2 regions of the Rhizobium sp. BK312 genome follow, and region 1 is predicted to be linked to the other one. Evidence: riboswitches for the same ligand, from Rfam matches in the RefSeq annotation. Region 1 holds a riboswitch; the other holds the start of a gene.
The links. Region 1 has a riboswitch for thiamine pyrophosphate ahead of thiM (hydroxyethylthiazole kinase). Riboswitches for the same ligand answer to the same signal wherever they lie in the genome.

Region 1 (7,182 bases):
GCTCTATACGAAATGAACCCGTCGGCATTCGCCCGCCACGGTGCCACGGCTCTGTGCCTTTGTCGTAATTCCTCCCCAATCCTTATGGAATCTGTTGGCACTCAAAAGAGGTGTGCGTGATGATTGATTTCTTTCAGCGAAACATGGCGCTATTCCTGGCCGCTCTCATGACGGCGGTGGCCATAACCCTTTATAATTTAAGCTGCCTTCTGCTCAGGCATCACCATACGATGCTGCACAATCTGCATCATGCGGCAGGCGCGTTGGTCCTCCTCGCCGGCTTCTACACCATGATCCGCTACATGCAGGCGTTGCCGGAGGATGACGGCTAGAAATACGCCAAACTCCAAAATTCGAGCCGGCAATTTCAGATAGAGTTCAGCCTGCGCGGCTATATCCTCAGCTTGCCCCGATGTGAAATTGGCGACACCTTCGCCAGGTGTTGTCGATTTCAAATTGGGAACCAGTTTCACAGCTAGTTCGTCGCACCACTCGGTGCAAAGCCCCCTGAACAACTGAGGATATCAAAACGTGGCTGATGTTTGTACGCAAGGCGTGGATACGGGCTTTGTTGCCCTGGGCTATGCCAAGATCGCAATTCTGGGCATCGTGCAGGGATTGACCGAGCTACTGCCGGTCTCGTCCACTGCCCATATGCGCGTGGTGCCCGCCTTGCTGGGCTGGCAGGACCCTGGTTCTGCCTTCTCGGCTACGATGCAGCTTGCAGCACTTGCAGCGATCGTCTCCTATTTCTGGAGCGACGTCCGCTACGTCACCTTTGGATCGCTCGATGCGATCAGGCAAAGGGACTGGAACTCTCCTTCCATCCGGCTTGCGATCGCCATCGTGATTGCCACCATACCGATCGTGATCGCCGGCCTGCTGCTGTCATCCTCCCTGAACGCTTGCGGCACGTCTTTCCGCAGCCTCTGGGTCATCGGCATCGCCTGCGTGGTCATGGGCTTGCTCTTGGCGGTCGCTGAGCTTTACAGCCGCCATAGGAAGGATATCGGACAGATGACGCTGATGGATGCCCTTTTTGTCGGCATCACGCAGGTCGGTGCTCTTATCCCCGGTGTCTCGCGCTCGGGGTCGACCCTAACCGGCGCACTGTTCCTCGGCTTAAAAAGAGAGGAGGCGGCACGGTTCTCCTTCCTGCTCGGCTTACCGGCCATCGCTCTTGCCGGCTTGAAGGAGCTTTATGAGCTTCACAAGGCGCATCTTCCGATGGAAGCCTGGTCGGTACTGCTCGTTGGCCTGATTGTCGGCAGCATATCGTCCTTCATCACCATCTGGGGGCTGATGCGCTTTCTCGAACGCTTTTCGACCTGGCCTTTCGTCATCTACCGTATCGGTCTTGGCGCCGTCATCCTTTTTGGCGTGTTGACCATGGGCTGGGCCTGAGCCGCCCGTACCATTCGATCGCCAATGAAGAGGAGGCGCCGCCCATCAGGACGGCGCTTTTTGTCTTATGCCCGATCGAGGCCGCGGCCGGCACCAGAAACGGCGACCCTTGAGTAACAGGCTCGCTACTCCTTATTTGTGGCCCACAGTGCATGGAAATGCTGAACAGGCCCATGGCCGCTTCCGACGGAAAGCTGGCCTGCGGCAGCAACCGCGGCGGCGAGATAGGCCTTGCCGACGGCGATAGCTTCGGGGAGCGGCAGGCCCTTGGCGATCTCTGCCGCGATAGCGCTGGAGAGCGTGCAGCCCGTTCCATGCGTATTCTTGGTCGGCAACCGCTGAGCTTCGAACCAGGCCACATGACCGCCGCTTGCGAGCACATCCGGGCTTTCGTCACCCTCCAGATGACCACCCTTGACGAGGACTGCTGAAGGCCCGAGCGCTGCCAGCGCACGCGCCTGGCGCGCCATGTCTTCGCGGTTCGTCGCCTCGGCGTCATGCAACAGCGCAGCCGCCTCGGGTAGGTTCGGGGTAATGACGGTCGCAAGCGGCAGCAGCCGCGTGGTCAGCACGTCAACGGCATCGGCAGCCAGCAGGGCTGCGCCACCCTTGGCGATCATGACCGGGTCGAGGACGACGGGTACATCGCGATGTCGCGCCAGAATGTCCGCGACGGCACTGGCGATGGCGGCATTAGCGATCATGCCGATCTTCACGGCATCCACACGGATGTCGGCAAAGATCGCATTGATCTGGTCTGCCACGAAATGAGGGGGCACGGGATGGACGCCGGAGACGCCCTGAGTGTTTTGCGCGGTTAAGGCGGTCAGAGCCGCCATTCCATAAACGCCGCGGGCGGAGAAAGCCTTCAGGTCGGCTTGAATGCCAGCACCGCCGGAGGGATCGGAGCCGGCGATAGATAGAACGTTGCGGATCATTGGCGAGCCTCCTTGATGGCTTTCGCGATGATGATTGTCGCCGCTTGCGGGTCCGGTTGTCCGCATATGGCCGAGACGACCGCGAGGCCATCTGCGCCGCACGAAAGGACATCGGCGGTATGAACAGCCTTCAGGCCGCCGATTGCCACTGAAGGAACCGGGCAAAGCCTGACGATGCGGGCAAGCCCGTCAAAGCCGATCGGTTGCTTGTGGTCGGGCTTGGTGGATGTGGCAAAGACCGGACCGATCCCGGCATAGTCGATGATTCCGGCATCTATGGAGGAGGCGAGAGCCTCCGTTTCCACCGAGAGGCCGAGGATCATGTCCGGGCCGATCAGGCGGCGGGCGTCGGCGGCATTCATATCTTCCTGGCCGATGTGAAGGCCATCGGCGCCGATGGCGATGGCAGCCTCGACATTGTCGTTGACGATCAGCCGGACATTCGTTCCGTGCAGGATTTGCTTGAGGGCACGGCCGGTTTCGATCATGGCGGGGATCGAAGCCTCCTTGTCGCGAAGCTGGATCATGGTGGCGCCGCCCGCCACCGCCGCCCGCGTTGTCTCCACCATACCGAGATCACGGCATAGCAGCGGATCGAGGACGAGATAGAGCGAGAGATCGAAGTCTGTGTTCATGCTGCCGATATCCTTGCGTCGTGATCCAGTGTTTCCGGGGTTAGGGCGGCAAGGGCATCGAGGAAGCGCCAGGAGAAGGAGCCTGGCCCCTCTGCAGCCGCTCCTGCCTGTTGGCCGGCAACGGCAAAGACCGTAAGCGCCGTTATGGTCGCATGGAACGGATCATCCGGAGCTACCGCCGCAAACGCACCGACGAGGCAGGTTAGCGAGCATCCAAGTGCGGTTACTTGCGGCATCAATGGCGAACCGCCTGCAATGCGCTTCGCCTTCTGCCCATCCGTCACGAAATCCGTAACGCCTGTGACTGCCACTACGCAGCTGTGCTTTTCCGCGAGTTGAAGGGCGGAATCTTCCGCCTGCTCGACGGCATCGCGGCTATCGACGCCTTGGCCGCGGCTCGTCCCGCCGGCAAGCGCGATGATCTCGGATGCGTTGCCGCGAATGATTGTCGGCTTTAGTTCCAGCAAGCGCGTGATGGCATCGCGACGAAACGCGGTCGCATAATGGGCGACGGGATCGAGGACCCAGGGCTTGCCGGCATTGTTTGCCGACTGTGCGGCCTTCAGCATGCCCCTAAGCCAACCCGCGGAAAGCGTACCGATATTGATCGTCAGTGCGCCGGAGATAGCGGCAAACTCACCGGCCTCCTCTTCGGCATGTACCATTGCCGGCGATGCGCCGGCGGCAAGCATCACATTGGCCGCGATATTCATGGCGACGAAATTGGTGATGCATTGCACCAGGGGAGGGTTCGCCCGCATGGTGCGAAGTAGATTGCCTGGTGTGATTTGGTCTTGCATATCGCCCCTTTCAGGCGGCGAGACGCGTAGGGACGACGTGCTTCAGCTTCGCGAGGTCCCGAGCGACTTCCTCCGCCAGCATGATCTGGTTCAGGTTCGAAGGGTGCTTCTCAGCCCGCCGGATAGCGGACGCCCCTGTCTCTCATCTCTTTTCTTTTCGCAGACAAAGGCGGCGCTGTCATCAGCGAATCGTCAAGGTAGGCGCGACCGACGAATGAAGATCGCCTGCTTTTCGGGCGACGCATGCAGTAGACGCATAGGTGCGGTGATTCCTTAGCTCTGCAAAAAGCCAATGGGTTCGACTATATAGTTCTTATCGAAGCGACGGGAGCGCCAAGCACGGCTGCTCAGCTTCGAAAGCCCAAGGAAAGGGGATCATCATGAACGTAGCACGCTCTTTCAACAACTGGCGCAAGTATCGTCAGACGGTCGCCGAACTGGGCCGTATGTCCACGCGCGAACTGCACGACCTGGGTATCGATCGCGGCGAGATCCGCAATGTTGCCCGTGCAGCGATCGCTCGCTAACGGCCGCGACGGCTCCTTATACGCGACGGCTCCTTATAAAAGCTGCATTATACCAGCGCCTGTTCCCCCGAGCAGGCGCTTTTGCTTTATAGGCATCCCGCTCATTCTTCACCGCCCTGGCTGAAGATTACGATCGACCCAGCTGCCCGATTTTCGCATAGCGCATAACTGCCTTGCAAAGAAATGCCTATGAACTGAGCAAAAGACTGGTATGTTCGTCTTCATCGAAGCGATGCATCTCCTCCCGCATCCCTTCGCTTGGCAGACGTCCTTATCCTCCTCCCAGGGACGGCTGCAGGAATAGCGGAACTCCTCCTCCCATCCGCTGTTCGGTTCTTGTAAAAAGCCTGCCGCTCCTCCTCCCGCGGCAGGCTTTTTCGTTTCATGAACCTCCAGGCATTTGCCAATGGCCTAACGCGATCGAAGAGTCCGCGCCCTAACCCAGGCGGCAAGAGCGCTTCCGCGTTAAAGAGTGCGCATTCTCCTCTCGCAAAAATGAAGAGCGGCCTCTATGTGCGATCTATGTAGCGCGCTACATCGAAGATCGCCCAAATTCGATTCCCGAAAAAGGAGGATGCCCATGACCGGCCCTGCCGAATATACCCCGCCGAAAATCTGGACCTGGAACAAGGCCAATGGCGGCCAGTTCGCCAATATCAATCGCCCGATTGCCGGCCCGACTCACGAGAAGGAACTGCCGGTAGGACGCCATCCCCTTCAGCTCTATTCGCTTGGAACGCCCAACGGCGTGAAGGTCACGATTATGCTCGAAGAGCTGCTGGCGCTTGGTCACAGCGGTGCGGAATATGATGCCTGGCTGATCAAAATCGGTGAGGGCGATCAATTCGGCAGCGGTTTCGTTGACATCAATCCGAATTCGAAGATCCCGGCTTTGCTCGACCGCAGTGGCCCGAAGCCGGTTCGCGTTTTCGAATCGGCCTCGATTTTGATGTATCTCGCCGAAAAATTCGGCGCCTTCCTGCCGACCGAGCAGCCGGCTCGGGCCGAATGCATCTCCTGGCTGTTCTGGCAGATGGGCAGCGCGCCCTATCTCGGCGGCGGTTTCGGTCATTTCTACGCCTATGCGCCGACGAAGATCGAATATGCGATCGATCGCTTTGCCATGGAGGTGAAGCGTCAGCTCGATGTTCTCGATCGTCGCCTGGCCGAAAGCGAATATATCGCCGGCAGCGACTATACGATCGCCGATATCGCCATCTGGCCGTGGTACGGCGGTTTGGCCAAGGGGTGGCAATACGGCGCGGCCGAGTTCCTGCAGGTGCAGGAATACAAGAACGTGCAGCGCTGGGCCGAGCAAATCTACTCGCGTCCTGCCGTCAAGCGCGGCCGCATGGTCAACCGCATGTCGGGCGATCCATCCGAGCAGCTGCGTGAGCGCCACGATGCCAGCGACTTCGAGACGAAGACGCAGGATAAGCTGGAAGCTGCAGGCTGATCCAACAATTCGCTTTGCAGAAATGAGCTCGCGGCCCTCCGGATCGCGAGCTCTTTTATTGCGCTTACTGCGGGTGCTGTCGGTCTCGGCAAGTCAGCCTCGCTCCATCTTGTGAAGCGTAATGTTCGGCTGCCGAGGCTCCCCCGCTCGGCGTAGACCGCAGCGCGATTCTGCAAAGCGTGTCGACATTGGCGAAAGAGGAATGCTTCTCCATGCAGCAAGTTGCTGACGACCGTACCCTGGATAAAAATGCGACTACGGGTGCGTTGTCGAAGCAACAAAGCGAGGCGAGGGATGCGCTGCTGAAACACCTGGTGTCGGGTGGCGATGAACGGCTGGATTGCGATCCGCTCACCGGGCTCAACATGTATGGCTATGGTCCGGCACCCCGGCCCGAAGATCTCGCTTTCGGCTCGTCGACGGCATCGACCATATCCGCCGCCGCCTTTGCCACGGTCGAATCCTTTTACGCGGATCTGAGGCGGGAGATGGAAACAAGCTCGCCGTCGGCTGTCTATGACCGCGAAATCGGGCGCATGCGTGACGATCTGTTGCGCTTGCTCGGCCTCAACCAAGCGTCGGCACCCCGGATCGATGTAATCCTGGCCACATCGGGCACGGACATTCATCTCTTTTCGGCAGCACTGCTGGCGGGCGAGGACGAGCGTGCCCTGATGACCATCACGCTGATGGGGAATGAAACGGGCAGCGGCGTCATGATGGCGTCAGCCGGGCGGCATTTCATGAGCCGCGTCAGCAGCGCACGGTCTGTCGCCAAGGGCGAAGAATTGCGGCCAGGGGACGCAACACGCAACGCCACCATTGCCGTGCGCAACAAGGATGGTTCCCTTCGCGCCGATAGCGAGGTGGAAGAGGAGCTGCGCGGCCTCATCGAGCTTGCCCGCGCAGCCGGCCTCAGGTGCCTTCTCGTCGTAACAGACGTATCGAAGACCAGCCTGCTGGCGCCGAGCCTTGAGACCGTCATGCGTCTGAAGGAGCGTTTCGGCACCGTGCTGGATATCATGATCGATGCCTGCCAGTTTCGCTTGTCAGCGGCAACGATCCGCGCCTATCTCGCCCATGGCTTCATGGTCGCGCTCACGGGTTCGAAATTCCTTGCCGGGCCGATTTTCAGCGGCGCGCTTTTGTGCCCGCCGCAAATGTCGGAACGCTTCAAATCGCGTGCGCTGCCCGGAGCCTTGGCCGACTATTGCGGGAAGGCAGAGTGGCCGGAAGACTGGGCCGCTCGCGACATTTTGCCGGACCGCGCCAATCTCGGCCTGCTGCTGCGCTGGAAAGCCGCGCTGTTCGAACTCGGATGCTTCCTCGATATTCCTGAAGACCGTGTAGTCAAGGTCTTGTCCATTTTTGCCGAGGCAGTCTCCGATCGTCTTGCGAACGATCCGGCTTTCGAGCCTTTGC
Region 2 (7,182 bases), on a different contig from region 1:
CCCATGATACGCTTGGCTGGTATGGCTGGGACGCGGATGGAGCCGGCATCCACGATGTCATCGGCACGCGCTGCGATCCCTATACGAACCGGCTGCTGAACGGCGACGACTATCACCGTTGCTGCCATTCAAACCTGTCACGCGCGCTCGCCAAGGAAATGAACATCCCTGTGCAAGAGGCCGAGTTTCACGTTCACGACGTGCTGAACGTGTTCATGTGTACCGGATTTACGCGCGACACCCACCAGTATTTCATGAAGGCGAGTCCCGTGCGGCCGGGCGACTTCCTCGAGTTCTTCTCGGAGATCGATCTGCTCGGCGCGATCTCGGCCTGCCCCGGCGGCGATTGTGGCAGCGAACATTCGAGCGATACGGTGCCCTGCTATCCCTTGCTCGTCGAAATTTGGCGACCCGAACCGGAAACCCTTGCCGGGCGAACATTCCCGGAGCGCAATGCCTATCCGAGGACGCACGGACTATAATTTACCGCATAAAATAAATTTGCCGGCGGTTCCGGCCGCCGGCAAATCCGAATCATCCATCAAACGATGCCTCCATTCGGGCGGACGCATCGTTTATTGCCTAATTACAAACGCGAATGCGCTCGTAATGCCAGCCATAGTCATACTCGTTCTGGACGCGGCGATCCTCGTACCAGCACCTGGGCGGCGGCGGGGCGACTTCATAAACCGGGCCCCTGTTGGCAAGAGCGCCGCCAACAAGCAGGCCGCCGAGAAGACCGGCAGCAACGCCGCCGGCGATCGCGCCCCCATTGCCATGGTGGTGATGACGACGCCAATCGTCATGGCCGCGCCAGTCACCGCGATGGCCGTCGTAATACTGTGCCTGTGCGCTGCTGACGGGCGCCAATGCGCCGCCTACGACCGTAGCGGCCAGCAAAACCGTAAGAACCGTCTTCTTTATCATGACTACCTCCAAAGCAGTCTTTGTGCTCAGCGAATACGCGAGTCATCTAATTAACGCCTTCAGCATGATTATGTTCAGCTGAATATTCTATGAATGGCCCGTTCATCGGGCAATAGCGGCTGAAAATAGCCCCTTGCATGGGCTCCTGAGGGGCGATCTTGTCAATTTGGAGGCGTCTGCCGGCTCGCCGCCACCCATTCGAGCGTTCGCGATTCGGGGTCGGCATTGCGGGTGATATCCGTTACGACCGCGGCGATATCGGCGCCATGCTCGAATACGCCCGCAAGACGTTCGACCGTCAGGCCGCCGATCGCAACGAGAGGCCGATTGCCGATGCGCGCCTTCCACGCGCCGATCCGATCGAGGCCTTGGGGTGCCCAGGGCATAACCTTGAGGACGGTCGGATAGATCGGCCCCAGCGCTATATAATCGGGTTCGGCAGCAAGCGCCGTCTCCAGCTCCGCCTCGTCATGTGTCGAAAGCCCCAGCTTCAATCCGGCATCCCGTATGGCGGAGAGATCGGCAGAAGCGAGATCCTCCTGGCCGAGATGGATGAAATCGCAACCCTCCTCGATTGCCAGCTGCCAATAGTCGTTGACGATCAATTGGCACTCATGCGCGGCGCAAATTGCCTTCGCTTCGCGAATTTCCGCGCGGATCTCAGACGTTGAGCGATCCTTGATGCGCAACTGCACCAGCTTGACGCCGAGCGGCACCAATCGCCTGATCCAGGCGGCGCTATCGACGATGAGGTAGAAGGGATCGAGCGTCATGCGAACACCGCCTTTCCGATCACCGGTGTCGATGGCACCGCCATATCGCGCGGCTCCAGCATGCCGGCGCTGTATGCCTGTCGGCCGGCATCGATGGCCTTGGCGAAGGCTTCCGCCATCGCGACCGGATCGCCGGCCCCGGCAACCGCTGTGTTGAGCAGCACGGCATCGAAGCCGAGCTCCATGACGGTCGCTGCATGCGAAGGCCTGCCGATGCCGGCGTCCACTACCAGCGGAACCTCAGGAAAATGTGCCCGCATCGATCGCAGAGCGGATAGATTGAGCGGTCCGGCCGCCGTTCCGATCGGCGCGCACCAGGGCATCAGCACCTTGCATCCGGCTTCCAGCAGCCGCTCGGCGACGATGAGATCGTCCGTCGTGTAGGGAAAGACCTCGAAGCCGTCATCGGTGAGGATTCTCGCCGCCTCCACCAGCGCGAAAACGTCGGGCTGCAGCGTATCGTGATTGCCGATCACCTCGAGCTTGATCCAATTGGTCCGAAAGACCTCGCGCGCCATTTTCGCGGTTAGAATCGCTTCGGATACGCCGTGGCAGCCTGCTGTATTGGGAAGGACGCGAACGCCGAGTTCGCGAATCATCTCAAAGAATGTGCCCCCATTACGCCCGCCCGCCGTTTCCCGGCGCAGCGATACAGTCGCGATCCCGGTTTGCGAACGTTTGACGGCTTCCGCCAGTACGGCCGGGGAGGGGTAGCGCGCCGTGCCGAGAAGAAGGCGCGATGTAATTTGGGTTCCGTAGAGTTCAAGCATGGTCAGCCTCCCTGCATTGGCGTCAGGATCTCGATCCTGTCATCGTCGGTTAGGATATGGTCGCCGCGTTCCTCGCTATGGACGAGTTCGCCGTTGACGGCGGTTGCCAGCCACTCGCCCTCATATTCGAGAGCCGTGAGAAGTTGTAAAAGCGTCGTTGCTTCAACAATCTGCGCTTCGCCATTGATGATCAGGCGCATTGGCGGCTCCTTTCGTCGTGCCCGTAAAAGACGAGATCGGCGGCTTTCTCGGCCATGGCGGGCGCGAGCAAGAAGCCATGGCGATAGAGGCCGTTGACAAGGATGGCTTTGCCCTGCCGCGTCACGCGCGGAAGGTTATCTGTAAAGGCAGGGCGGATGCCGGCGCCGGTTTCGACCACGGCAGCTTCGGCAAAGGCCGGGTGCAGCGAATAGGCTGCGTTCAAGAGTTCCATCAGCGAACGGGCGGTGATCGGCCCTTTGAAGTCGGTCTCGATCATCGTCGCACCGACCATGAACAGGCCTTCGCCGCGCGGCACGATATAGACGGGAAAACGTGGATGCAGCAGGCGGACGGGGCGCGAAAGCACGATCTCATCGCTTTGCAGATAGAGCATTTCGCCACGCACGCCGCGCAAATCGCGGATGCGGCCGATGCGGGCAGCCCCCGTGCAATCGATGATTTCAGAGAAGCTATCGTCATCCACGAGCCCGTCGATAAAGGTGACGCCTTTTGTAGATAGATCGTCCTTCAACGATTGCAGGACCTCGCGGGGATCGAGATGTGCTTCCTGCGGAAAGAACAAGCCCTGGCGGAATCGGCCGGCAAGCGAAGGCTCAAGGGCGGCGATTTCGTCTTCGTCCACCCAGCGGTAATTCGTCGTGCGGCTGGCGAATCGCCTCAGCTCGTTTTGATCGCGGTTCGGCGCGACGACGAGCGTTCCATTGCGGACGATCTTGCCAGGCAGAATCGCGTCCCATCGATCGGCGGAATCACGGCCGAGCGTCAGTACAGCCTCATCGGCACTTTCCCGCTCGCACCATGGCGCCAGCATGCCGCCGGCAAGCCAGGAGGCGGCGCGATGAAAATTCCGGCCTGGATCTGAGATCGTGACCTCGGCTCCGCGCCGGACTAGCTCGTGGGCGACCGTGAGGCCGGCAACGCCGGCCCCTTTAACGAGAATACGCATGTCATTCAGCCGGCTGGGCAGGGGCTTCGACCGGCATATAGAGGTCTCCGCCCTCTCGATACTTGGCCGCCATGGCTTCCAGCCCTTCCTTCTGTGCTTCGGCGCGGATGTCGTGCGAAATCCGCATCGAGCAGAATTTCGGGCCGCACATAGAGCAGAAATGGGCCACCTTATGGGCCTCCTTCGGCAGGGTTTCGTCGTGGAAGCTGCGAGCCGTGTCCGGGTCGAGCGAAAGGTTGAACTGATCCTCCCAGCGAAATTCGAACCGGGCGCGCGACAGAGCATCGTCACGAACCTGCGCGGCCGGATGACCTTTGGCGAGATCCGCCGCATGCGCTGCGATCTTATAGGTGATGACGCCTGTCTTGACGTCGTTGCGATCGGGCAGACCAAGGTGCTCCTTCGGCGTGACGTAGCAGAGCATCGCCGTCCCGAACCAGCCGATCATGGCAGCGCCGATGCCCGATGTGATGTGGTCATAGCCCGGCGCGATATCCGTCGTCAGCGGCCCGAGCGTGTAAAAGGGCGCCTCGCCGCAGACGGAAAGCTGCTTGTCCATGTTTTCCTTGATCTTGTGCATCGGCACATGGCCGGGGCCTTCGATCATCACCTGACAATCCTTGGCCCAGGCGATCTTTGTCAACTCGCCGAGTGTCTCCAGTTCGGCGAACTGCGCGGCGTCGTTGGCGTCAGCTATCGAGCCGGGGCGCAGGCCGTCGCCAAGCGAGAAGGAGACGTCATAGGCACGGCAGATATCGCAGATTTCCTCGAAATGCTCGTAAAGGAAGCTCTCGCGATGGTGATGCAGACACCACTTGGCCATGATCGAGCCGCCGCGCGAGACGATGCCGGTGACGCGATTGACGGTGAGCGGGATGTAATGCAGCCGCACACCGGCATGGATGGTGAAATAGTCGACGCCCTGTTCCGCCTGCTCGATCAGCGTGTCGCGATAGATTTCCCAGGTCAGTTCCTCGGCAATGCCGCCGACCTTTTCCAGTGCCTGATAGAGCGGTACGGTGCCGATCGGCAGCGGCGAATTGCGGATGATCCATTCGCGGATATTGTGGATGTTGCGGCCGGTCGAAAGATCCATGACGGTATCGGCACCCCAGCGGGCAGCCCAGACCATCTTCTCGACCTCCTCCGCCATTGAGGAGGTGACCGCGGAATTGCCGATATTCGCATTGATCTTCACCAGGAAGTTCCGGCCGATGATCATCGGCTCGCTTTCGGAGTGATTGATGTTGGCCGGAATGATCGCTCGGCCGCTCGCAACTTCCTGGCGGACGAACTCTGGGGTGACATGATCCGGAATATGGGCGCCGAAGCTTTCGCCATCGCGAATCAGGGCTTCTGCCTTCGCCTTGCGGCCGAGATTTTCGCGAATGGCGATGAATTCCATTTCCGGCGTGATGATGCCGGCGCGCGCATAGGCGAGTTGGGTGACCGCCTTGCCGTCTTTCGCCCGCAGGGGCTGGCGCTTGGCCGGAAATTCCGGTGTTAGCCGTTCGCCGGTGACGAAACCATTGTCTTCAGGGCGCACATGCCGGCCTTCATAAGCCTCGACATCGCCGCGGGCGAGAACCCAGTCGCGGCGTAGCTGAGATAGACCCTCCTCGATGCGGATGTCGGCGCCCTCGATCGTGTAGGGGCCGGAAGAATCATAAACAATGACAGGCGGCTCGCCCGAGGTCGGATGGACGCTGATTTCGCGCATCGGCACGCGGATGTCCGGGTGGATCTCTCCGGGAACATAGATTTTCGTGGATGCCGGCAGCGGGCCGGTGGTGACGGTCGGAGTGAGGTTCTTTGCGGCAATATTCATGGTTTGAGGCTCCAAGTTGCAGTTGGAGACCCAGTCAATCAGCCGGAATGATGAAAAGACGCCGGCATGGAATCCAGGCGGGAATCCGAAGCCTTCGAGCGCTTGCACCGTCCCTACGCCAGTATGAACTGGATCAGGTTCAACGGGTCACTGCGCCACAGGAGGCAAAGCCTCATTGTCCAGCAGTATCTCAGCCCCTTGCCGGGACCCCCCTGGTGAATACGGAAAGGCTATGCCTTACCCTTGTTCTCTGTCAACCCCGCAACGACGGTCGCGTTTTCTCAATCGATTGACCCGTGTGGCGCGGGGGCGGCTTGGATTCCATAGGGGCGAGCCTCCGATAGGCGCGATCATCATCTTCGATGACGCTGCTCTTGATCTAAGCCCGTTCCCGCATAAATGGTACCGATGAAAATTCCGGATCTCGAGCCTGATTGGGGAAGGCTGTCTCGATTTGGTGCGAATTCTTGAACCTTGGCGACGGCCGACTATTCCGCAGTAAAAGGCTCAGCCCGCCGCCAGTTGCATTTAAGCAACAGCAATCAAGTCTAATGCCGGAGCGGGTTTCACAGAATTGACAAACATACGGGCTGTTTGTAAACCAAATATAGGACATAACTGTCTTACGGACGAGCGATCGGCCGGATCGGTAGAGGCATTTCAAAACCTTTGCCGCGGGGTGAATTATGGAGGTTAGAGGGGACTCAAGCCGACATCAGGTGCGTATCTGCCGGACTGCCCGGTTGCGTTTAAACCGACGTAATCCTCAGGGTGGTGTTCCAGCTTTGTACTCGCGGTAAATTGGAATGCATATTGCAACCAGGAGTTTAAAATGAACATCAAGAGCCTTCTTCTCGGCTCCGCTGCTGCGCTGGCAGCAGTTTCTGGCGCCCATGCGGCTGACGCGATCGTCGCTGCTGAGCCCGAGCCGCTGGAATACGTTCGCATCTGCGACGCATACGGCGCTGGCTACTTCTTCATTCCAGGCACCGAAACCTGCCTCAAGATCGGCGGCCGCGTCCGTACCGAAGGCGAGTGGTACGATGCCTACAACCCGAACAGCCATAACGGTACGCTGTGGCACACCCGTGCGGAGCTGAGCGTCGACACGGCAACCGACACCGAATACGGCCCGCTGAAGACCAACACGGTCATCCGTTGGGATTGGAATGACGGCAACTCCACCTCCACGAAGCTGCTGTTCGCGAACATCAGCCTCGGCGGTTTCCTCGTTGGTAAGGCTGACTCCCAGTACAACTCCTACATCGGTTATGCCGGCGACGTCATCAACGACGACGTGATCTATGACGGTCCGTACGAACTCAACCAGTTGACCTACAACTACGACGCCGGCAACGGCTTCACGGCTGTGATCTCGGTTGAAGACTCGAACTCCAGCGGCTCGGGCGCTTCCTATGGCTCCAGCTGGTGGTCTGACGACAAGGGCAACCACTACGCTCCTGACGTCGTTGCCGGTGCTGGCTTCAAGTCCGGCGCATGGGGCTTCAAGGTCGTTGGCGGTTACGACTCGATCGTCGAAGAAGGCGCCATCAAGGCTCGTGTCGATGCTGACTTCGGTACCTTCTCGGCCTTCTTGATGGGCGGCTGGAACACCGACGGCGACAAGCTGAACAAGTATGCCGGCACCAACCTCGATCGTTCGGCTTGCCCGGTTAACGATGCATCGAAGTGCGGCTGGGGTGACTGGGCTGTTTG

Region 2: linked by a shared signal. The riboswitch ahead of thiC (phosphomethylpyrimidine synthase ThiC) and the one ahead of thiM (hydroxyethylthiazole kinase) in region 1 are both predicted to bind thiamine pyrophosphate.

What each region holds. Positions count from the first base shown of each region.
Region 1 covers NZ_JACHZP010000007.1:95,512-102,693, reverse strand. Annotated here, with positions in the region: gene FHT85_RS20340 (transcriptional regulator NanR) at 1-16, shown strand, start outside; gene FHT85_RS20335 (hypothetical protein) at 120-332, shown strand; gene FHT85_RS20330 (undecaprenyl-diphosphate phosphatase) at 532-1,404, shown strand; gene thiD (bifunctional hydroxymethylpyrimidine kinase/phosphomethylpyrimidine kinase) at 1,530-2,342, opposite strand; gene thiE (thiamine phosphate synthase) at 2,339-2,977, opposite strand; gene thiM (hydroxyethylthiazole kinase) at 2,974-3,777, opposite strand; TPP riboswitch at 3,828-3,924, opposite strand; gene FHT85_RS20310 (DUF1127 domain-containing protein) at 4,158-4,304, shown strand; gene yghU (glutathione-dependent disulfide-bond oxidoreductase) at 4,885-5,760, shown strand; gene FHT85_RS20300 (hypothetical protein) at 5,973-7,182, shown strand, end outside.
Region 2 covers NZ_JACHZP010000004.1:515,935-523,116, forward strand. Annotated here, with positions in the region: gene FHT85_RS14645 (urea carboxylase-associated family protein) at 1-482, shown strand, start outside; gene FHT85_RS14650 (hypothetical protein) at 583-927, opposite strand; gene FHT85_RS14655 (thiamine phosphate synthase) at 1,089-1,700, opposite strand; gene FHT85_RS14660 (thiazole synthase) at 1,697-2,470, opposite strand; gene thiS (sulfur carrier protein ThiS) at 2,473-2,670, opposite strand; gene thiO (glycine oxidase ThiO) at 2,661-3,638, opposite strand; gene thiC (phosphomethylpyrimidine synthase ThiC) at 3,640-5,466, opposite strand; TPP riboswitch at 5,559-5,690, opposite strand; gene FHT85_RS14680 (porin) at 6,299-7,182, shown strand, end outside.